Regions from separate parts of the Streptomyces sp. NPDC002004 genome, predicted to be linked through region 2. Evidence: riboswitches for the same ligand, from Rfam matches in the RefSeq annotation. Region 2 holds a riboswitch; the other holds the start of a gene.
What was found. Region 2 has a riboswitch for glycine ahead of gcvP (aminomethyl-transferring glycine dehydrogenase). Riboswitches for the same ligand answer to the same signal wherever they lie in the genome.

Region 1 (10,991 bases), on a different contig from region 2:
TGCGGATGTTCCTGCGCCCGTCCGGTGGCCCGGCACGTTCGACGCCCTTCACTATCCGGCGGCGCACCGCCTTCAGCTCCTTGGCGGCGCGGCGTGCGGCGTGCTCCGGGGTGTGGCCGAACGCCTCGAAGAGCGTGTCGACATGGAGGTCCGCGTACACGAAGTCGATCTCCGCGAAACGGTCGTGGGCCCAGGCCGTGAGATCGGCTATGCGATCGGCGCTGAAGTAGCTGTTTCCCGGGCTCACCCCGATGAGTACGTGGTCGCCCTCCTCCCGGATGATCTGGCAGGTCCGGGTGAAGGGCAGGACCTCGAAAACGTCTGGGTGTGTGGTCGTCACAGTGGATTCGCCCTTGCCGTCGCATGTCCCTGGGAGCCGGGTGCTCCTGGTGTGGCGGCGGTACGCGGAACGTTAGACCGCGAGGGCGGAGAGTGACGAACACCTGACCGCCGGATTGACGGGAACTCGCCTGTACACGGCCGGAATTGGATTGGATATTCCGGTCTACGGAATAGTGGTCGATGTTCGACGGGATGTCCGCGGCTCCCGCGGGGGTGGAATGCGCGATTCCTGGGTGAACGGGTGGTGAACGGCGTTTCTGTGTCCACCGGTCGGAATCCGGCCGCGCGCATCCCCCTCGCCCCGTTCGGTGTTGCCCGCGTCCGCGCCGTGACACTTCGCGGGCGCCGCAGGCCGACGCACCCTCGCGGGCCGTGAATATCCGGACAAGTGACCTTTGTACCCCTGTACTCCGCTCCGGTCCTGCGGTCCCCGGCCCGCATTCCGCCGTGCTGCACGGCGGACCGGGTGGCCCCCGCGCCGGCCGCCTCTCCGGGCCGTTAATCTGACCCCCGTCAACAAGGCACCAAGAAGGGGCGGATCCGGTGGCGGACATCGAGGAAGCACGCAAGGCGTTCGACCGGTTCGATGCGAACGGCGACGGCTTCATCACGGCGGCGGAGTGGAAGAGCGCCATGGCGCAGATGGGGGACTTCTACGCCACCGAGGCGGTGGCCGAGGCCGTCATCGCGAAGCAGGACACCAACGGCGACAAGCTCCTCTCCTTCGACGAGTTCTGGGCCCACCTGAACAAGTAGTTCCGTAGGCCGCCCGAACGAGCGGCGAAGCGAGAGACGGGGCGGGCACGGCATCAGCCGGCCCGCCCCTTCGCGTACCCCCTCGGCGTGCATGTGCCGTGCCGGGCACTCCACGGCCGGGCCCCCGCTCCCGCCGCCCCGGCGAGCGGGCCGCCCGCCGTCCGCGGGTGCGCCCCGCCGAACGGTAGGGATCCGGTCAACCGAGGTGGTGGGAGGCCGGAAGGCGCGGAATGCCGGAATAGCCGATGGCGGCCGGAGGTTGGTGGACTTTCGACAGCACTGCCGAAAGCGACAAGCGCACATCAGCACCGACTGGTGGCGACAAGCACTGTCGAACACCGACAAGCGATGTCAAGGGCCGACAAGCACCGACACCTGCCGATGACAGTGCTGCGACAGGCAGACAGCACCGAGAAGGTTCTCCCCTCCGGAAGGTCAAGTCATGAAGATCGGCATCATCGGCGCCGGGCACATCGGCGGCAATCTCACCCGTCGCCTGACGGCGCTGGGCCACGACGTGTCCGTCGCCAACTCGCGCGCCCCCGAGACCCTGGCGCCCCTGGCCGAGGAGACCGGCGCCACGCCCGTGTGGGCGACCGAGGCGGCCAAGGACGCCCAGGTCGTCGTGATCACCGTCCCGGTGAAGGCCGTGCCCGATCTGCCGAGCGGCCTGCTGGACGGGGCCGCCGAGGGCGTCGCCGTCATCGACACCAACAACTACTACCCGCAGCAGCGCGACGGACGGATCTCCGCCATCGAGGACGACGGGCTGACCGAGAGCCGCTGGACCGAACGGCAGATCGGCCACCCCGTCATCAAGGCCTTCAACGGCACCTACGCCCAGGACATCCTGGACAAGCCGCAGCCCAAGGGCACGCCCGGCCGTATCGCCCTGCCGGTCGCGGGGGACGACGAGGCCGCCAAGCGGGTCGTGCGCGACCTGATCGACGAGATCGGCTTCGACACCGTGGACGCGGGCGGCATCGACGAGTCGTGGCGCCAGCAGCCGGGCACCCCGGTGTACGGCCTCGCGGCGGACGCCGAGGCCGTCGGCAAGGCGCTGGCGGAGGCCGGCCCGGAGCGCACAGCGGCGTTCAGGGGCTAGTCGGCGGACGCCGTCACCGGGCCGTCCGGGGCCGGCAGCGGGCCCGGACGGCTCACGAGCCCCGGGCCCACTCCCGGAGCTTCGCGGTGCTGGAGAAGTTGGCCACGTCCTTGTCCAGCGGATGGTCGGAGTACTGGTGGAAGGTCCAGTGCGCCTTGATCCGGGGCTTGCCCGCGGTCGTGGGGTCGGCGATCCAGAGCCCGTCGCCCGCGTGCGACGTCCGGTCCACGTTCAGCCAGAAGTCGCGGTTGCAGTACAGGACGACCCGGTGGTGCGGACGCAGCCGCTTCACCTCGTGCAGGAACGCGTCCTTCTCGGCGTTGCTCGCATGCGTGCCCTCACCGGTCCGCTCCCAGTCGACCGCGAGCACATCGTGCTCCCTCGACGCGCACTCGGTCACGAAGTACTCGGCCTGCGCGGCGATATGGCCCGGCCACAGGAAGTGGTAGAACCCCACGACACAGCCGGCGTCGCGCGCCTGCTTCGCCTGCGCCCGTTGCCGGGGGTTGATGTACGACCGTCCCTCGGTGGCCTTCACGAACACGAAGGCCAGACCGTCGGTCTCGAACGACGACTGATACGCGCTGACATCGATGCCATGGAGCATCCGACAGCCTCCTGACGCACTGTGTGGGGGGAGCCCGGCCCCTGAATGGTTCCCAAGGGCCGGGCGCCTCATCCCAGGTGTCGGCGCGGCGGGCGGTTCAGCACTCGATGATGTTCACCGCCAGCCCGCCCCGGGCCGTCTCCTTGTACTTGACGCTCATGTCGGCGCCCGTGTCCTTCATGGTCTTGATGACCTTGTCCAGGGAGACCTTGTGGCTGCCGTCGCCCCGCATGGCCATCTTGGCGGCGGTCACGGCCTTCACCGCGGCCATGCCGTTGCGCTCGATGCAGGGGATCTGGACGAGGCCGCCGACGGGGTCGCAGGTCAGGCCGAGGTTGTGCTCCATGCCGATCTCGGCGGCGTTCTCGACCTGCTCGGGGCTGCCGCCGAGGACCTCGGCGAGGGCGCCGGCGGCCATGGAGCAGGCGGAGCCGACCTCGCCCTGGCAGCCGACCTCGGCGCCGGAGATCGAGGCGTTCTCCTTGAAGAGCATGCCGATGGCGCCCGCGGCGAGGAGGAAGCGGACCACGCCGTCCTCGTCCGCGCCCGGGACGAAGTTCATGTAGTAGTGCAGGACGGCCGGGATGATGCCGGCGGCGCCGTTCGTGGGCGCGGTGACCACGCGGCCGCCCGCGGCGTTCTCCTCGTTCACCGCCATCGCGTAGAGCGTGGCCCACTCCATGGCGTGCGCGTGGGGGTTGCCCTCGGCGCGCAGCTGGCGGGCCGTGGTCGCGGCCCGGCGGCGCACCTTCAGGCCACCCGGCAGGATGCCCTCACGGGAGATGCCCCGGGAGACACAGGCCTGCATCACATGCCAGATGTCCAGGAGGCCGGAGCGGATCTCGTCCTCCGTGCGCCACGACTTCTCGTTCTCGAGCATGAGCGAGGAGATGGACAGGCCGGTCTCCCGAGTGAGGCGCAGCAGCTCGTCGCCCGTGCGGAAGGGGTGCTTCAGCACCGTGTCGTCGAGCTTGATCCGGTCCTCGCCCACGGCGTCCTCGTCCACGACGAATCCGCCGCCGACGGAGTAGTACGTCTTCTCCAGCTGGACGGTGCCCGTCGCGTCGTACGCCCAGAGGGTCATGCCGTTCGCGTGGTACGGCAGCGCCTTGCGGCGGTGCAGGACCAGGTTCTTGTCGAAGTCGAAGTCGATCTCGTGCACGCCCAGCAGGCTGATCCGCCGGCTGCTCCGGATCCGTTCCACCCGGTCGTCGGCCGTCTCCACGTCCACCGTGCGCGGCGACTCGCCCTCCAGGCCCAGCAGCACCGCCTTCGGGGTGCCGTGGCCGTGGCCGGTCGCGCCCAGCGAGCCGTACAGCTCCGCGCGTATGGAGGCGGTGTGGGCCAGCAGGCCCTCGTTCTTCAGGCGGCGGGCGAACATCCGCGCGGCGCGCATCGGGCCCACCGTATGGGAGCTGGACGGGCCGATGCCGATCGAGAACAGGTCGAAGACCGAGATGGCCACGGGGAACTCCTCAAACAAGTGGTAGACGCCGTTGTCCGCCGAGTGGTGCAGGAACGTTTGTCCGCCGGTGTGGGGTGCGGGAAAGGGTGAGAAGGAGGCGGAGGGTCCGGGGCACCGCACGCACGGTCAGTGTGCACGGCGCCCCGGACAATCGTACGTACTCGGTACGTACTCCGAGGAAACGAACTACTTCAGACCCGGGTACAGCGGGTGCTTTGCCGCGAGGGCGGCGACGCGGGCCTTCAGCTGCTCGGCGTCGAAGCCCGGCTTGAGGACCTCGGCGATGATGTCCGCGACCTCGCGGAAGTCCTCGGCCTGGAAACCGCGGGTGGCCAGCGCGGGGGTGCCGATGCGCAGGCCCGAGGTGACCATCGGGGGCCGGGGGTCGTTGGGGACGGCGTTCCGGTTGACGGTGATGCCGACCTCGTGGAGGCGGTCCTCGGCCTGCTGGCCGTCCAGCTCGGAGTCGCGCAGGTCGACCAGGACGAGGTGGACGTCGGTGCCGCCGGAGAGGACCGAGCCGCCGGCAGCCCTGACGTCGTCCTGGACCAGCCGCTCGGCGATGATCCGGGCGCCGTCCAGGGTGCGCTGCTGGCGCTCCTTGAACTCCTCGGTCGCGGCGACCTTGAAGGAAACCGCCTTGGCGGCGATCACGTGCTCCAGGGGGCCACCCTGCTGACCGGGGAAGACCGCCGAGTTGATCTTCTTGGCGAGGTCCGCGGTGGACAGGATCACACCGCCGCGGGGTCCGCCGAGGGTCTTGTGGGTGGTGGTGGTGACCACGTGGGCGTGCGGGACGGGGTTGGGGTGCAGGCCCGCGGCGACGAGGCCGGCGAAGTGGGCCATGTCGACCATGAGGTAGGCACCGACCTCGTCGGCGATGCGGCGGAAGGCCGCGAAGTCCAGCTGCCGCGGGTAGGCGGACCAGCCGGCGACGATCAGCTTCGGCTTGGACTCCTTGGCCAGACGCTCGACCTCGGCCATGTCGACCAGGCCGTCGTCGCCGACGTGGTAGGCGACCACGTTGTAGAGCTTGCCGGAGAAGTTGATCTTCATGCCGTGGGTCAGGTGCCCGCCGTGGGCGAGGTTGAGACCCATGATCGTGTCGCCGGGCTTGAGCAGGGCGAACATCGCGGCGGCGTTGGCCTGGGCGCCGGAGTGCGGCTGGACGTTGGCGTGCTCGGCGCCGAACAGGGCCTTGATGCGGTCGATGGCGATCTGCTCGACCACGTCGACGTGCTCGCAGCCGCCGTAGTAGCGGCGGCCGGGGTAGCCCTCGGCGTACTTGTTGGTCAGCACCGAGCCCTGGGCCTGCATGACCGCGACCGGAGCGAAGTTCTCCGAGGCGATCATCTCCAGGGTCGACTGCTGACGGTGCAGCTCGGCGTCGACCGCGGCCGCGACATCCGGGTCCAGCTCGTGGAGGGAGGTGTTCAGAAGCGACATGGGTGAGTGGTCCTTAGTTGCCGGCGGAGAACGCGGAGTACTCGTCGGCGGAGAGCAGGTCGTCCGGCTCGTCCGTGACGCGCACCTTGAACAGCCAGCCGCCCTCGAAGGGGGCCGAGTTCACCAGCGACGGGTCGTCCACGACGTCCTGGTTGATCTCGACGATCTCGCCCGTGACCGGCGCGTACAGGTCCGAGACCGACTTGGTGGACTCCAGCTCGCCGCAGGACTCACCCGCGGACACCGTGCTGCCGACCTCCGGGAGCTGGGCGTAGACGACATCGCCGAGCGCGTTCGCCGCGAACTCCGTGATGCCGACCGTCGACACGCCGTCCTCGGCGGTCGACAGCCACTCGTGCTCCTTGCTGTAGCGAAGCTGCTGGGGGTTGCTCATGGCCTGAATTCTCCTGTACGCGGGGGAGTGGTGATGAACAAGGGGTCTTGGGATATGAGACGCGCGGGCGTCCGGCACCCTGCTGTGCGCAGTGTCACGCGTGATGCCTCTGTGACGTGATGAGACTTCCGTGACGTGGCATGATTTCTGCCGTTTTGGGCGCCTTGTACGGCTTCTGTGCTACTTCTGCCGCTTGTAGAAGGGCAGGGCGACGACCTCGTACGCCTCGTGGGCGCCGCGGATGTCCACGCCGACGCCCTCGGCGCCCGGCACGGCGTGCTCCGCGTCGACGTAGGCCATCGCGATCGGCTTGCCCAGCGTGGGGGAGGGGGCACCGGAGGTGACCTCGCCGATCACCTCGCCGCCGGCGACCACGGAGAAGCCCGCACGCGGCACCCGGCGGCCCTCGGCGATCAGGCCGACGAGCTTGCGCGGCGCCTTGGTGGCGGCGCGCTCGGCGGCGGCCTCCAGAGCCGCCCGCCCCACGAAGTCGCCCTCCTTCTCGAACTTCACGACCCTGCCGAGGCCCGCGTCGAAGGGGGTCAGTGCGGTGGTCAGCTCGTGCCCGTACAGCGGCATGCCCGCCTCCAGGCGCAGCGTGTCGCGGCAGGACAGACCGCAGGGCACCAGACCGGCCGGAGCGCCGGCCTCGGTCAGCGCCTGCCACAGCTTCTCGGCGTGCTCAGGGGCCACGAACAGCTCGAAGCCGTCCTCGCCGGTGTAACCGGTGCGGGCGATCAGCGCGGGAACCCCGGCGACGGTCCCCGGCAGGCCCGCGTAGTACTTCAGGCCGTCCAGGTCGGCGTCGGTGAGCGACTTGAGGATGCCGGGGGACTCGGGGCCCTGCACGGCGATCAGCGCGTACGCGTCACGGTCGTCGCGCACCTCGGCGTCGAATCCGGCGGCGCGCTCGGTGACGGCGTCCAGCACGATCTGGGCGTTGGAGGCGTTCGCCACGACCATGTACTCGGTCTCACCGAGGCGGTACACGATCAGGTCGTCGAGGATCCCGCCGTCCTCCCGGCAGATCATGGTGTACCGGGCCCGGCCCACGGCGATGCTGCCGATGTTGCCGACGAGCGCGTGGTCCAGCAGGGCCGCGGCCTGCGGGCCGGTGACGGTGATCTCGCCCATGTGGGAGAGGTCGAACAGGCCGGCCTTGGTGCGGACGGCGTTGTGCTCGTCGCGCTCGCTGCCGTAGCGCAGCGGCATGTCCCAGCCCGCGAAGTCGGTCATGGTGGCGCCCAGCGAGCGATGCAGCGCATCGAGGGCGGTGTGACGGGGGGCGTTGCTCATTACGTACTGCTCCCAGGGCATGCATGACGGGCGAGGACGATCCTCCCCATCTGTCATCGGAACCTGAGAGGTTCGCCAAGAGCCCGCACCGGGGACTCGGCTTGCACCTTGGGTGGAGCCACAGGGCTCGCTTTTCAGATCTGCCTCATCCACGCGGTATCGGGGCCTGAGAGATTCAAGGGAGGAACTTGCTCCTTCGGCGCCCCGGCCTCACGGCCGAGAGCTCTCCCGCGCGGATTCAAGCGGCCTGTATGCAGTTGGCGCGCACATCATTGCACGGCTCGCCGCGATGCGGCAGTCGCAGATCCGACCGGTACCCACGAAGCGGCGGTCCCGGCCCCGCGCTGCCCCGCCGGCCCGGCCCCGTGCGACCCCGCAGGCCCGGTCGCGGGGTGCGGGAACCGGGCGACTCCCTTGTGTCGGATTACCTTCTCTTTACACTCGTCGGGGAGAGGCACCGGAGGTGTCCGGAAGCAGTCGTATCCCCAGGGGGAGGCCGATCGCGGTGGACAGGACCAGGGCGTACGCCACCACGGCGGGGGTCGCGCTGCCCGGGCAGCGGCGCGTGCGCGCGGCGCACGGACCCGTCCCGCTCGTCCGGGACCTGCGCGGACGGCGCCCCGCCGTGCTGTCCTTCGCCGAGGGCGACGTGGTCGTCGTCTCCGGGCTGCCCGGCAGCGGCAAGTCGACGCTGATGCGGCGCACCGCCGCCGGCGCCCGGGTCGACTCGCAGGACATGCGCGAGCACTGGGCCCGCCGCATGCCCCGCTTCCTGCCGTACGCCGTGTACCGGCCGCTCGTCCGCATCGCTCACTACTGGGGTCTGCGCCGCGCGCTGGGTTCCGGAGGGAGCGTCGTCGTGCACGACTGCGGTACACAGGCGTGGGTGCGCCGCTGGCTGGGCCGTGCGGCGCGCAGACGCGGCACCGTGCTCCATCTGCTGCTGCTCGATGTGCCGCCCGAGACGGCCCGGGCCGGCCAGCGCGAGCGCGGCCGCGGCGTCTCGCACTATGCCTTCCTGCGGCACCGCAGGACCGTGGCCCGGCTGCTGACCGGAGTGGAGCGGGGAGAGCTGCCGCGCGGGTGTGCCTCGGCCGTCCTGCTGGACCGCCGGGCGGCCGACGCCCTGCGGACGATCGCATTCCATGGACGGAGCGTCCGCGGCGCACCCGGGACGCGTTAGGGTGCGACCCGCAGCAGCGTTACGAGCAGGTGGTAGGAAGAGATGGACATCCCGGCGCAGGCCGCCGCTCCCCATCCCCACGCGGGGTGGCCCGGCAACGAACTGGAGGAGGTGCTCGCCGCATCCCTCGGCGCCGCCGCATCGGCGGCCGGCCGGATCGTGGAGGTCCTCGGCCGCAGCCACGTCTGGGTGCCGCTGCCGAACGGCGGCAGCCCCGACGGCGGGAGCCTCGACCTGCCCGCCATCGAGATCGACGGCCAGGCCTACGTCCCCGTCTTCAGCTCCGAGCAGCAGTTCCGCCAGGTCGTGGGCGACGCCATGTCGTACGCCGTCGCGCCCGCCGTCGAGTTCGCGCGCGGCCTGCCGCCCCAGCTCGGCATCGCGGTGAACCCCGACGGCATCGTCGGCGTTCCGCTGCCGCCCCCCGCCGTCGCCGAGCTGTGCCGCACGGGCCGCAGCGAGCTCGACGGGCCCGCCGGCGGCGGCCGCGTCCACCTGCGCGAACCCGACTGGCAGGAAGACCCGGTCGACTTCCTGTCGGCCGCGTCCGCCGAGTTCGCGGACGCCGGTGTGGTCCTCACCGCCCGCCGCTGCCTGGCCAGCGTCGAGGGCGACGCCCCCGTGCTGTTCGTGGGCGTCGAACTCTCCACGTGGGAGGGAAACGCCCGGGAGCTGCCGATGGACGCGCTGGGCCGTGCCCTCGGCAGGGCCTCCGCCGCCTGGCCGGTGAACCTCGTCCTGCTGGACATCACCGACGACCCGGTGGCCGACTGGATGCGCCAGAAGGTGCGCCCCTTCTACCACCGGGGCCACTGACCTTGACCGCTCTCCTGGCACCCGCTCGCGAGTGCACCGGCGACACCACGGGCCCGGTGCGTCAAGTCGGTGTCAGGGACGCCGCTTAAGCTGGTTTCATGACGGGGTCGGGTGCGTGTTGAGAGCGTCGCGAAGGGGCGGTCAAGGGTGAGTGCGTCGGGCACGGCTGCGGCCGGACAGGTCGAGCACATGCTGCGCCAGGTGACACCCGGGCGCTACGACGCGTACGAGGCGTTGCTGCGCGCCCTCGCCGACCCCGCGTCCGGCCAGATCTGGATGCTGCTCTGGCACGGACAGGCCGGCTCGCCCGACGCGCAGTACGGGAACATGGAGGTCGACGGCTTCGGCTACGCCCCCTGTGTGACCTCCGCGCAGGAGCTGTCGGCGAGCGGCTGGAACCGTTCGTACGAGGTCGTCCCGGTGCTCGACGTGGCCCGCACCCTCTACCCCGACCAGTACGGCCTCTGGCTCAATCCGCACGCTCCGGGCGGCGGTGTCGGCATCCCCTGGCTCGACCTGCGCCGGATCGCGACCGGCCTCGACCGGCAGCCCGCCGGGCCGCTGCGGATCGGCGAACCGGGCATCGAGATCCCCCAGTTCTACGCGCTGCTCACGCAGAACGCCCACCGCACCCCCGCCGTCCGCTCCCTGCGCCGCGCCTGGGTGCAGCCCGCGCTCGGCGCCCCGTACCTGGCCATCGGCCTCGACGTCTACGACACGAGTCCGCCCGCCGTGGACGCCGTACGGGCGATGATGCAGCAGTCCATCGGCGCCGTCCCGGACGGGCTGCCCGTGTCGACGGTGGCGCTCTCCGACGAGTACGACCCCGTCGCCATGTGGCTGCGTGCCAACGCCCGCCCGTTCTACGACCGCGAGTCCCACGCCGCCCCCTCCTCCCCGGCCGCCGGATACGGATATCCCCCGGCGCGCGGCGCGTACTGATTCACCTTAATTGCCCCGGGTCCGCCCCCTCTCGGCGTCCATCGGCCAACTTGCCCCCATGAGCGGCCGCTTGGCGGTTCCGTCCCCCGCGCGGATCGCCGTACGTGCCCGTCACATGCGATTCCAGCTATCGACCATGGTGTTCGGATAGCGGAATGTTCCAGGCCACATCACGGTTGCGCATCCTTTCCTGGCCAGATCTGGCGGGTGATCACGGGGGCGTTGAAGACTCCCCGCATGCACGGGCCGCTCGGCCCCATGTGCGAGCTGCGCGATCAAATGTCCCGAGTCGGGACCTCTCGCGCTGCAGACGGGTAGGGGCCGCTACAGCGGCAAGCGCGGGCCGGTCACCTCCGGCCGGGAAGGGGCAGTCACCCGTGACCGCACCGATCGAGACCACCGGGGCCGCGGCCGAGGCGCAGCCCGAGGCAGTCCTCGCCGGAGCCAAACAGAGCCAGATCGAAGGCCGTTCCCTCGGACAGATCGCATGGACCCGCTTCAAGCGGGACAAGGTGGCCGTCGCGGGTGGAATCGTCGTCCTGCTGCTCATTCTGACGGCGGTGCTCGCCAAGCCGATCCAGGCCGTCTTCGGCCTCGACCCCAACGACTTCCACCAGAACCTCATCGACCCGGCCCTGC
Region 2 (10,991 bases):
CGTCGACGGGTAGGTGATCATCAGGACGGAGAGTTCGTCGCGGTACTGCTCGATCTTGGCGTGCAGGTCCTCGATGTCGATCTCGCCGTCCTCCGCGGTCTTCACGACGACGACCTTCATGCCGGCCATGACCGCGCTCGCGGCGTTCGTGCCGTGCGCGGAGGACGGGATGAGGCAGACGGTGCGCTGGTCGTCCCCGTTGGCGCGGTGGTAGCCGCGCACAGCGAGCAGACCGGCCAGTTCGCCCTGCGATCCGGCGTTGGGCTGCAGGGACACCTTGTCGTACCCGGTGACCTCGGCCAGCCGCTCCTCCAGCTCGCGGATGAGCGTCAGGTAGCCCTGGGCCTGGTCGGCGGGCGCGAAGGGGTGCAGCTGCCCGAACTCGGGCCAGGTGACCGGCTCCATCTCGGTGGTCGCGTTGAGCTTCATGGTGCAGGAGCCCAGCGGGATCATGCCGCGGTCGAGCGCGTAGTCGCGGTCGGACAGCTTGCGCAGGTAGCGCAGCATCGCGGTCTCGGAGCGGTGGCTGTGGAAGACCGGGTGGTTCAGGAAGTCGTCGGTGCGCAGCAGCGCGCCGGGCAGGGTGTCGGCGACCGACGCGTCCAGCACGTCGATGTCGGCCTCCACGGCGAAGGCGGTCCACACGGCGCCGATCTGGGTGCGCGTGGTGGTCTCGTCGCAGGCGATGCTCACGTGGTCCGCGTCCACCTGGCGGAGGTTGACCCCGCCCTCGCGGGCGGCGGCGACGACCTCGGCGGCCCTGCCGGGCACGCGCACGGTCAGGGTGTCGAAGTAGGAGCCGTGCACGACCTCGACGCCGCCGGCCTTGAGGCCCTCGGCGAGGACGGTGGCGTAGCGGTGGGTCCGCCGCGCGATCGCCTTCAGGCCGTCGGGGCCGTGGTAGACGGCGTACATGCCGGCCATGACGGCGAGCAGCACCTGCGCGGTGCAGATGTTGCTGGTGGCCTTCTCACGGCGGATGTGCTGCTCGCGGGTCTGCAGGGCGAGCCGGTAGGCCTTGTGGCCGTCGGCGTCGACGGAGACACCCACGAGACGGCCGGGCAGGCTGCGGGCGAACTTCTCGCGGACGGCCATGTAGCCGGCGTGCGGGCCGCCGAAGCCCATGGGAACGCCGAAGCGCTGCGTGGTGCCGACGGCGATGTCGGCGCCGAGCTCACCGGGCGAGGCGAGCAGGGTCAGCGCGAGCAGGTCCGCAGCGACGGTGACGACCGCACCCAGCTCGTGCGCCTGCTCGATGACCGGCTTGAGGTCGCGGACGGCTCCGGAGGCGCCCGGGTACTGCAGCAGCACGCCGACCACGCCGCGCTCCGCGACCTCGGTCGGAATGCCGCTGCTCAGGTCGGCGACGACGACCTCGACACCGGTCGGCTCCGCGCGGGTCTCTATGACGGCGACGGTCTGCGGAAGGGTGTCGGCGTCGACCAGGAACACGCCGTTCTTGACCTTGCCCATGCGTCGGGACAGCGCCATGGCCTCGGCGGCCGCGGTGCCCTCGTCGAGCAGGGAGGCGCCGGAGGTGGGCAGTCCGGTCAGCTCGGCGACCATCGTCTGGAAGTTCAGCAGCGCCTCCAGGCGGCCCTGCGAGATCTCCGGCTGGTACGGCGTGTAGGCGGTGTACCAGGCCGGGCTCTCCATGACGTTGCGCAGGATCACCGGAGGTGTGAACGTGCCGTAGTAGCCCAGGCCGATCATGGAGTCCAGGACCTGGTTGCGGTCCGCGAGGGAACGCAGTTCGGCGAGGACCTCGGCCTCGGAGCGGCCACCGGGCAGGTCGAGCGCATCGGCGCTCTTGATCACATCCGGCACCGCGGTCGCCGTGAGCTCGTCGAGTGAGCCGTACCCGACGTGCGCGAGCATCTTGGCCCGGGCCTCGGTATCGGGACCGATGTGACGCTGCTCGAAGGGGATGCCCTGTTCGAGCTGGGAGAGCGGAATGCGGTTGGCGGTCATGCGGAGGCCTCCTGGTCTGGCGCGACCTGCGAGGGGCACCACGGCGCGGGTGCCCGGACGGCCTCCCCCTCTGTCATCTCAACCTGAGAGCTTCGCCGGTCCGCCCGTCATGGGCGCACCGGCTTTCACCGTCGGTGAGAGCGGATGCCGTCCGCTCTGCTTTCCAGAGTGACCTCGTCCGTGCGGTACTGGTGCCTGAGAGATTCCGGGGAGGATTTGCTCCTTCGGCGCCCCCGGTGGCAACCAGGGGACTCTCCCGCACGGGGTCAGCGGCCGCTGCCAGCCTACCAGCGAGGACCAGCACGGGGACCTCGAGTGGCCGCCCGCCCCAATGTGCTCTTTCGTAGTGCTTACGGATGAGTTGCGAGCAGCTGGAGGGCACGTGCAGACCGACATCGATCCGCGCAACCTGATCGGCCGCAAGGCGTTCGACCGCAACGGAACCAAGCTCGGCACCGTGGACGAGGTCTACCTCGACGACGCGACCGGTATTCCGGAGTGGGCGGCCATACGGACCGGTCTGTTCAGCCGCGACGCCTTTGTTCCCCTGGAGCCCAGCGAACTGGTCGAAGGCACGCTCCGCGTCCCGTTCGAACGCGCCCTGATCAAGGACGCGCCCGACTTCGGCGTCGGCCGGCACCTGTCGCCCGAGCAGGAGCTCCAGCTCTACCACCACTACGGACTCGACATCGCGGCGCCGGACTCGCCCCCGCTGCCCGACCACGACTTCGGCCGGCTGTCGAACGACGACGGCGAGTCCTGAAACAGGAGCCCGCAGCCCCGGGGCCTGCAGCGGCGAACCGCCGCCCGCGCGGCCCGGGCAGCCCGGACCGGGCCGCCGCTCGATGGCCGGAGACGGCGGGCTCGCCGCCCTGTACCCGGGGCCGACACATCACGCGGACGGCGCGGTTCCCGGTGCTCCGGGCGACGCCTCCGGCGGAGCCACCGCGTGCTCCGGCTCGCCGCCGTCCGCTCCCCCGCCCGATGGCCCCAGCCCCCGCTCGGCGGCCGCCACCAGGGGCAGCGGATGGGCGGGCTCCAGGTCCGGGTCGTCCGTCCGGAAGGTGCGCACCCGGCCGGGAGGCGAGTCCGGCGTCTCGAACCGTACGGTCACCCTCCCAAGGCCGCTGCCCTGCACCCATCCCGGCCCGTACACCGCGTGCCGCACGTCGTGCCCCGCCGACCAGCGCCGCTCGGACGGCGCAGCGGGCTCCTCCGATGCCGGCACCGGAGCCGGCTCGTGGTGCGCCGACTTCTCCGCGGACGCCTCGGCGGCCTGGGCGAACAGGTCCTCCTGCGTGTAGTCGGCCAGCCCGCTGACGCCGACCCCGAGCAGCCGGACCCCGCCCGTGGTGTCCACGGCCTCCAGGAGGCGCGCGGCGGCTTCCCGTACGACCGTCGGGTCGTCCGTCGGCCCCCGGAGCGTCTCGGACCGGGTGAGCGTCGAGAAGTCGTACCGCCGCACCTTGAGCACCACGGTGCGGCCCGAGCGGCCGGCGGCCCGCAGACGGTGCACGCACCGGTCGGCGAGCCGCTGCACCTCCGTACGGACCCGTACCCGGTCGTGGATGTCCACGTCGTACGTGTCCTCGACCGACACCGACTTCGCGTCCCGCTCGGCCACCACCGGTCGGTCGTCGTGCGCGAGCGCCATCGCGTACAGCGACTGCCCGTGGGCCTTGCCCAGCAGGCGTACGAGCTCTTCCTCACCGGCCTCCGCGATCTCCTCGACCGTGAGGATCCCGGCCCGCCGCAGATGGTCCCCGGTGGCGGGCCCCACGCCGGGCAGCGTCCGCACCGACATGGGCCCGAGCAGCGCCCGCTCGGTGCCCGGCGCTATCAGCACCAGGCCGTCCGGCTTGGCCTGCTCGGAGGCGATCTTCGCGAGCATCTTCGAGGCCGCGAGCCCGACCGAGCCGGTCAGCCCGGTCACCGCCTTGATGTCGGTGCGCAGCCGCACCCCGACCGCCTGCGCGGACGCCGCGTCCCAGGCCGCTTCCCCGGCCTCCAGGTCCACGAACGCCTCGTCCAGGCTCAAGGGCTCCACGAGCGGCGACAGCTCCCGCAGCAGCCCCATGACCTGCTCGCTGATGTCGCGGTAGAGACCGAAGCGGGGCACGAGGTAGGCGGCGTGGGGAGCGAGCCGCCGTGCCTGCGCCATCGGCATCGCGGAGTGCACCCCGAACTTCCGTGCTTCGTACGACGCCGTGGCCACCACACCGCGCGGTCCGAGCCCGCCCACCACCACGGCCTTTCCGCGCAGACTCGGCTTGGCCGCCTGCTCCGCGGAGGCGTAGAAGGCATCCATGTCGAGATGCAGGATGGTGGGCGCGGTTCTCACACGGTCGATGCTGCCCTACACCACTGACAACGCCCGGAGGCGGCGCCGCTCGGTGCCCGGCACGCGCCGGCACGTGCCGGCCCCTGGAAGCCCGCCTGGCGGGACAGGGCGCGTATCGCACGGGCAGGCCCTTGCGATCCCCGTCGGCGCGCCCGACGAAGGCGGACGCGCCGGGACGGAGTGTCAGACCGCGCGGTTGCGGCGTCGCGCCAGCTCGTCGGCCGGGCTGTGCCCGATGAGCGTCTCGCCGGTGTCGATCCGCTCGCCGTGCAGCTGCGAGAGCGCGCTCTCCACGTCCCGCCAGACCACACCGACGGCGATCCCGAAGACCCCCTGGCCGCCCTGGAGCAGATCGTGCACCTCGTCCGGTGACGAGCATTCGTAGACCGTCGCACCGTCGCACATCAGCGTCATGCGCTCCAGGTCCTGGAAGCCGCGCTCCCGCAGATGCTGGACGGCGGCCCGGATGTTCTGCAGGGACACACCCGTGTCCAGGAACCGCTTGACGATCTTCAGGACGACGACGTCCCGAAAGCTGTAGAGGCGCTGTGTCCCCGACCCGTACGCGGGCCGCACGCTCGGTTCGACGAGGCCCGTGCGCGCCCAGTAGTCGAGCTGCCGGTAGGTGATTCCCGCGGCCGCGCACGCGGTCGGACCGCGATAACCGATCTGTTCGGACGTCGCGTCCTGGTGGTCCTGGGCCGCCGCCGGCCGCTGCGCGGAATGACCGGCCATGCCGCCGTGGACCGAATCCACGCTGCTGTGAAGCGAGTACAGACCAGCCTCCCCCAGACCCCGTCCGGGGGCACCCCCGGGCGTACCGTCGCCGCTGCTTCTCACGCCGACCTCCGTCCTCGACCTGCCCTCTCGACGGTAGGCAGTCACCTGGGGTGCGTCAACGATCGCCACACTCGGCACGCCGAGTGATAATCACCCTACGAGTGGTTTGCCGTGCCCGACCGGGGGGAAAGGCTAGCGGAATGCCCTGGGCCCGGCGTCGGTCGTGGTCTCACTGGCCGCTGCTGCTGCCGAAGTCCTCGGGCGAGATCTGGTCGAGGAACTCGCGGAACTTCTCCACCTCGTCCTCCTGCTCGTCCGGGATGGCGATGCCCGCATCGTCCAGGACCCCGTCGCTTCCGTAGATCGGGGTCCCGGTGCGCAGCGCCAGCGCTATGGCGTCGGATGGCCGCGCACTGACCTCGACCCCGCTGGCGAACACGAGCTCCGCGTAGAACACGCCCTCACGCAGGTCCGTGATGCGCACCTCGGTGAGTTCCTGGCCCACGGCCTCGAGAACGTCCTTGAACAGATCGTGCGTGAGCGGTCGGGCCGGAGCCATGCCCTGCTGCGCGAAAGCGATCGCTGTCGCCTCCCCGGGCCCGATCCAGATGGGGAGGTAGCGGTCGCCTCCCACTTCGCGCAGGAGCACGATCGGCTGGTTGGAGGGCATTTCGACCCGGACACCTACGACGTCGAGCTCGTTCACACAGCAACCCTAGGCCGTGCCCGGCACCTTTGGGTAGTCGGGCACCCGATACAGGCCGATCAGCCGGTATTGCCGCCCATCGGAACAGGCCTCCCGTCAGGGCAGACGCACCCCGAGCTCCATCTGCACGAGTGCCGCGTGCAGCCTCGTCGTGAGCCCCGCGAGCTCCCTGGTGCGCACCTCGGCGTGCGCCCTGGTCTGCGGATTGCGGTGCCTGCGCAGCGGCGCCACCACCTGGTCCACCAGGCCCGCCTCACGGTCTGCGGACGCCTTCATGGCTCGCAGATGGCGCGGTTCGATCCCGAAGCGCCCCAGCTCGACCACGAGCGCAGCAACGGTGACCGCCTCGGCGTCGTACCCCCCGTCCGGCAGCTCGCCGACGAGGCCGTACGACTCCCATTCCACAAGCTGCTGCTCGTCGATCCCGGCGGCCGCCAGCAGCTCGGCGCGCCCCACACGGGCCGCCGTGGGCGTGTCCCCACTCCGGGAGGGTTCCCCATCGCCACCGGGGCCGTGGGCTCCCGCGGACGACGACGGGACCGGCTCGCCCCGCTCCAGGGCATCCAGGTGTTCCCGGATGACCCGGAGCGGCAGGTAGTGGTCCCGCTGCATGCGCAGCACATGCGCCAGCCGCTCGACGTCCTCGGGGCTGAACTTCCGGTACCCCGACGGAGTGCGCTGCGGCTCGATCAGTCCCTCGGACTCCAGGAACCGGATCTTGGAGATCGTGACCTCGGGGAATTCGTCCCGCAGGGCGTTCAGCACGGTGCCGATGCTCATCAGCCGGCCGTCCGGGGCGGCGGTGCCGCGCCCGGCACCGCCGCTCGGTGTATGCAGCATGAACCTTCCCCGATGGACGTGCCCGAAGGGTCAGAGGCCCCGCTGGCTGGCGTAGAAGACCAGGCGGTACTTGCCGATCTGCACCTCGTCACCGTTCGACAGCGCAACCGAGTCGATCCGCTCCCGGTTGACGTAGGTACCGTTCAGGCTGCCTACGTCCGCGACGGTGAAGACGCCGTCCGCGCCACGACGGAACTCCACATGACGGCGCGACACGGTCACGTCGTCGAGGAAGATGTCGCTCTGCGGATGACGTCCGGCCGTCGTCAGCTCGCCGTCCAGCAGGAAGCGGCTGCCCGAGTTCGGACCGCGGCGGACCACCAGGAGCGCCGAACCGGCCGGCAGAGCGTCGACGGCGGCCTGCGCCTCGGGCGACAGCGCCGGGGACGCGGTCTGGCCGGTGACCTCGGAGTCGTACGCCTCGATACCCGAGATCGAGATGGTCGAGGTCGTCTCCGACGGACGCTCGGCCGTTCCGCGCAGCGGCGCACCGCAGTTGGAGCAGAAGCGGCTCGCCTCCGCATTGCGGTTCCCGCACCTCGTACAAACCAGGACCGACATGGACGGGGCCTCCTGCCGCGGCTGCCCGCTGGGGGCTTGGGACGCGTACGGGTCGGAGGCAAACCCTCCACCCGTACTTGAGGTTGACGGTTCCCCGAAACCTATGCGGGCGGATGCGGCAGGGTCAACAGAAGACGCACCCTGTCCGCCCGAAATGTCACCGCCCGGAGCAGCGACCTCATCGCGGAACAGCGGGCGCTCGACCCCCTGCTCCTCCGCATCTCCGTGGCGCGGAGCACGATGCCGGGCAGCGGTATCGCCGCTGTCCTCGCGTGCACTCTTGCCGAACAACTTCGCAAACAACTTCACGGGCGATTCCCCTTGACTGAAACAGACCCGCCCGTGGGGCAGGACGAACCCTGACAGCACACGCCTGCCAACCCGGACACCTGCACAACGTCCGTAACCACCAGACAGTTTCCACCACGCACCACCCATCCGGTGCGCCGACCCCCCGCAACCTCATGCCCTTGCCGGGCGGGCCCCATGCAACCCTGCCTCACTGGGAGGACGACCGAGCGTAGTCAGGCCGCTTCGCAGCTCGCAAGGCGTCCACAATGATCTTCTCGGAGCGGTCCACGGCGACGGTGGCCTGCTCCTTCTCCAGAGTCTGCACCACTCCGCCGGGGATGTTGAGCGCCGGCTCGAGGTCCTGCGGCTTGCCGATCACCTTGAAGCGGTACGGCTGGCCGATCTTGTGGCCGTCCACGCTCACGCCGCCCCCGGCCGCGTCGGTGAGGTAGGTGTTCGCGACGACGCGCACGTCGTTGACCTGGATCGCCTCCGCTCCGGCGGCGCGCAGCTCCTGGATCGTGTCGAGCAGCATGTCGGCCTGGACCGATCCCTTCCTGTCGTGGACGGTGAGCGTGATCCCGGGGCCCTGCGCGGCCACCGTGCCCGCCAGGATGCCGAGTTGACGTTCCTTCTCGGCGGTCTGCTTGCGGGCCTCCGCGGCCTGGTTCGAGCTGTTCTCCAGCTCCTTGCGCTGGTTGTCGAGACCTTGCTTCTCATCCTCCAGACGCTGCGTACGGTCATCCAGTTCATCGAGGATGCGTACGAGATCCTCCTGGCGCGCACCGCGCAGTGCGCTGCTCTGGCTGTTCGACGCCACCTGGACCGCCAGCCCGAAGCCGAGTCCGGCCAGCAGCAGCGCCACGATGAACTGGGCGCGGCTGAACCGCGGCGGCCACAGGCCCTTCGCGAGGCGCTGCCGCCCGGTCAGCTGCGGCTCCTCCGCCCCCGGCGTCGCGGGGGTGGGCCGGGCGGTCACCTCGTCGGGCAGTTCCCTGCGCAGGTGGTGGGTGTGCGGCTCTCCCGACGGGATCGGCCGCTGGTCACGCGGGCGCTCGGCGCGGTGCTCCTGCGGGCGCTCGGGACGGTCCTCGTGAGGGCGCTCGACGCGGCGCACGTCAGCGCGTTCGGCTCGGCGCACGTCGCCGTGCGGGCGCTCCGCGCGATGCTCGTGAGGGCGTTCGAGCCGGCGCACATCCTGCTGCGGGTGCTCCACGCGGCCCTCGGACGGACGCTCCGCGGGACGTCGGTCATCGAGCGGGCGCTCCGCACGGCGCTCGTGCGGACGCTCGGCGGGGCGGTCTCCGTCGCCCTGCGGGCGCTCGGTTCGGCGCTCGTCCTGGCGCGGGCCCTCCACGCGGGGCCCGGGCTCACGCGGGTACTCCCCGCGGCGCTCGGTGTCCCTCGGCTGCGCTCCGCCGCGCTCGGGCTCGTCCGGCCGGTCCGCGTGCCGGTCCGCGTGCCGGTCGCGCGGCTCATCGGTGTGCCGACCGCGCGGCTCGTCGCCGTGTGCGGCGCTGTCGTCCGTACTCATCGGCCTCACGCCCGGAACACATGCCGCCGGATCGCGGCCGCGTTGGAGAAGATACGGATGCCGAGGACGACCACCACACCGGTGGACAACTGGGCGCCGACGCCCAGTTTGTCGCCGAGGAACACGATCAGGGCGGCGACGACGACATTGGACAGGAACGACACGACGAAGACCTTGTCGTCGAAGATGCCGTCGAGCATGGCCCGCAGACCGCCGAAAACGGCGTCGAGCGCCGCGACGACGGCGATCGGGAGGTAAGGCTCCACAACCGCCGGAACCTCGGGCCGGACCAAGATTCCGACCACGACTCCCACGACGAGGCCCAGTACGGCGATCACGATGTGCCCTTCCCTGCTCTCGGCTCTGCTGTACGTACGATGACGCTCGGCGCTGCGGGCAGCCGGACGTCGTGCTGGACGGAAATGCCGGTCCTGATCCCGAAGTTCTCCTGCAGAGCGTGCAGGTAGAGACCGTCCGCACCGTTCTGGAACCGCGTGCTCAGACGCTGCCCGTCCCCCACCGCGAGCACCGTGTACGGCGGCACCAGCGGCCTGTTGTCGACCAGTATCGCGTCACCCGCCGCCCGGATGGCCGACAGGGCGGTGAGCCGCTGCCCGTTGATCGCGATGGCTTCGGCACCCGACGCCCAGAGCCCGTTCACGACGCGCTGCATGTCCCGGTCCCGCACCCGCCCGGTGTCGGAGAACCCGGGGCTCTCGCGAGGACCGCCCCCGCCGCCTTCGTCGGCCTCCTTGGCGTCGTTCACGACGAGCTTCACGCCAGGACCGTGGACGGCGGTCGCGCCGGACAGCAGCCCGACCAGCTCGCCCTGCTCCCCGCCCTGCTTCTTGAGGGCGTCACGCTGTTTCTTGCCCACGTCGCCGCGGAGCCCGTCGACGGTGCTCTCGAGCTTGTCGGCGGTCGCTGTCTCGCGCCCGATCCGGTCGATCAGCTCCTGGCGCTCCTTGGCCATCACCGGAGCCGCGACCCGGGCCTGTGCGGCCCCCACGGTCACCACCAGCGCGGCGAGGACCAGACCGGCCGCGAGCCCGAGTCTGGCCCGCAGGGTGCGGGGCAGACCCGCCTGGCCCGCCGCCCGCTTCCTGGCAGCCGCCTCGGCGTATCCGTCGTCGAGGCTGTGGTCCATGACGTTGGTGAGCAGCGACATGGAGGCGTCCGGGCGCGCGGGGCGCGGCGGTGTGCTCCGAACGGGGGGCTGCTGCGGCATGCCGCACATCGTCGCACGTCGTGCGGCCTACCTCCGAATGGCCCCACCGAAGTGCCGGACAGCCCCCGGCTCGAGGGCTGTCCGGCACTGGTTCCCGCAGCGGGGAACGGTCAGTGACCTGCGCTGTCGACGACGGCCGACCACTCGTCGAGCAGGGCCTGGGCGGACGCGTCGTCGGGACCCTCGGCCCACAGATGGGTGACGGCCTCGGCGGGGTCCGGGAGGACCAGTACCCAGCGACCGTCGGCCTCCACGACCCGCACACCGTCCGTGGTGTCCACGGAACGGTCGCCGGCCGCCTCGACGACCCGCCGCATGACGAGCCCCTTGACGGCCCACGGGGTCGCCAGGTCCCGCCGCAGCACGTGCGCCCGCGGAATCCGCGCGTCGATCTGGCTCAGCGTGAGCTGTGTCCGGGCCACCAGTCCGATGAGCCGTACGAAGGCGGCCGTCCCGTCGAAGACGCTGCTGAACTCGGGCACGATGAACCCGCCCATGCCGTCCCCGCCGAAGATCGTCCCTTCCTGCCGCACCACGCGCGTGAGGTCGTCGGGCGAGGTGGTGGTCCACTCCACCTGCGTGCCGTGGTACGCGGCGACCTGTTCGGCGATACGGGTCGTGGTGACCGGAAGAGCGACGCGCCCGCTGCGGCGTTCGGCCGCGACCAGGTCGAGCAGCACCAGCAGGGCACGGTCGTCCTCGACGATGCGCCCCTTCTCGTCGACGAGGGACACCCGCT

Region 1: it holds a riboswitch for glycine, as region 2 does, so the genes downstream of both, gcvT (glycine cleavage system aminomethyltransferase GcvT) here and gcvP (aminomethyl-transferring glycine dehydrogenase) in region 2, are expected to answer to the same signal.

Annotation. Positions count from the first base shown of each region.
Region 1 covers NZ_JBSFDP010000006.1:28,561-39,551, reverse strand. The annotation lists gene ACWCP6_RS12325 (tRNA-dependent cyclodipeptide synthase) at 1-340, opposite strand, end outside; gene ACWCP6_RS12320 (EF-hand domain-containing protein) at 886-1,098, shown strand; partial or broken gene ACWCP6_RS12315 (NADPH-dependent F420 reductase) at 1,523-2,203, shown strand; gene ACWCP6_RS12310 (GH25 family lysozyme) at 2,256-2,810, opposite strand; gene ACWCP6_RS12305 (L-serine ammonia-lyase) at 2,908-4,275, opposite strand; gene glyA (serine hydroxymethyltransferase) at 4,462-5,721, opposite strand; gene gcvH (glycine cleavage system protein GcvH) at 5,735-6,115, opposite strand; gene gcvT (glycine cleavage system aminomethyltransferase GcvT) at 6,296-7,411, opposite strand; glycine riboswitch at 7,556-7,652, opposite strand; gene ACWCP6_RS12285 (AAA family ATPase) at 7,917-8,594, shown strand; gene ACWCP6_RS12280 (enhanced serine sensitivity protein SseB) at 8,637-9,410, shown strand; gene ACWCP6_RS12275 (enhanced serine sensitivity protein SseB C-terminal domain-containing protein) at 9,558-10,352, shown strand; gene ACWCP6_RS12270 (ABC transporter permease) at 10,730-10,991, shown strand, end outside.
Region 2 covers NZ_JBSFDP010000064.1:7,779-18,769, forward strand. The annotation lists gene gcvP (aminomethyl-transferring glycine dehydrogenase) at 1-1,971, opposite strand, end outside; glycine riboswitch at 2,145-2,240, opposite strand; gene ACWCP6_RS36420 (PRC-barrel domain-containing protein) at 2,354-2,734, shown strand; gene ACWCP6_RS36425 (DNA polymerase IV) at 2,864-4,312, opposite strand; gene ACWCP6_RS36430 (MerR family transcriptional regulator) at 4,496-5,152, opposite strand; gene ACWCP6_RS36435 (bifunctional nuclease family protein) at 5,322-5,798, opposite strand; gene ftsR (transcriptional regulator FtsR) at 5,895-6,638, opposite strand; gene ACWCP6_RS36445 (FHA domain-containing protein) at 6,669-7,637, opposite strand; gene ACWCP6_RS36450 (DUF881 domain-containing protein) at 7,699-8,523, opposite strand; gene ACWCP6_RS36455 (small basic family protein) at 9,030-9,362, opposite strand; gene ACWCP6_RS36460 (DUF881 domain-containing protein) at 9,359-10,261, opposite strand; gene ACWCP6_RS36465 (sugar phosphate nucleotidyltransferase) at 10,363-10,991, opposite strand, start outside.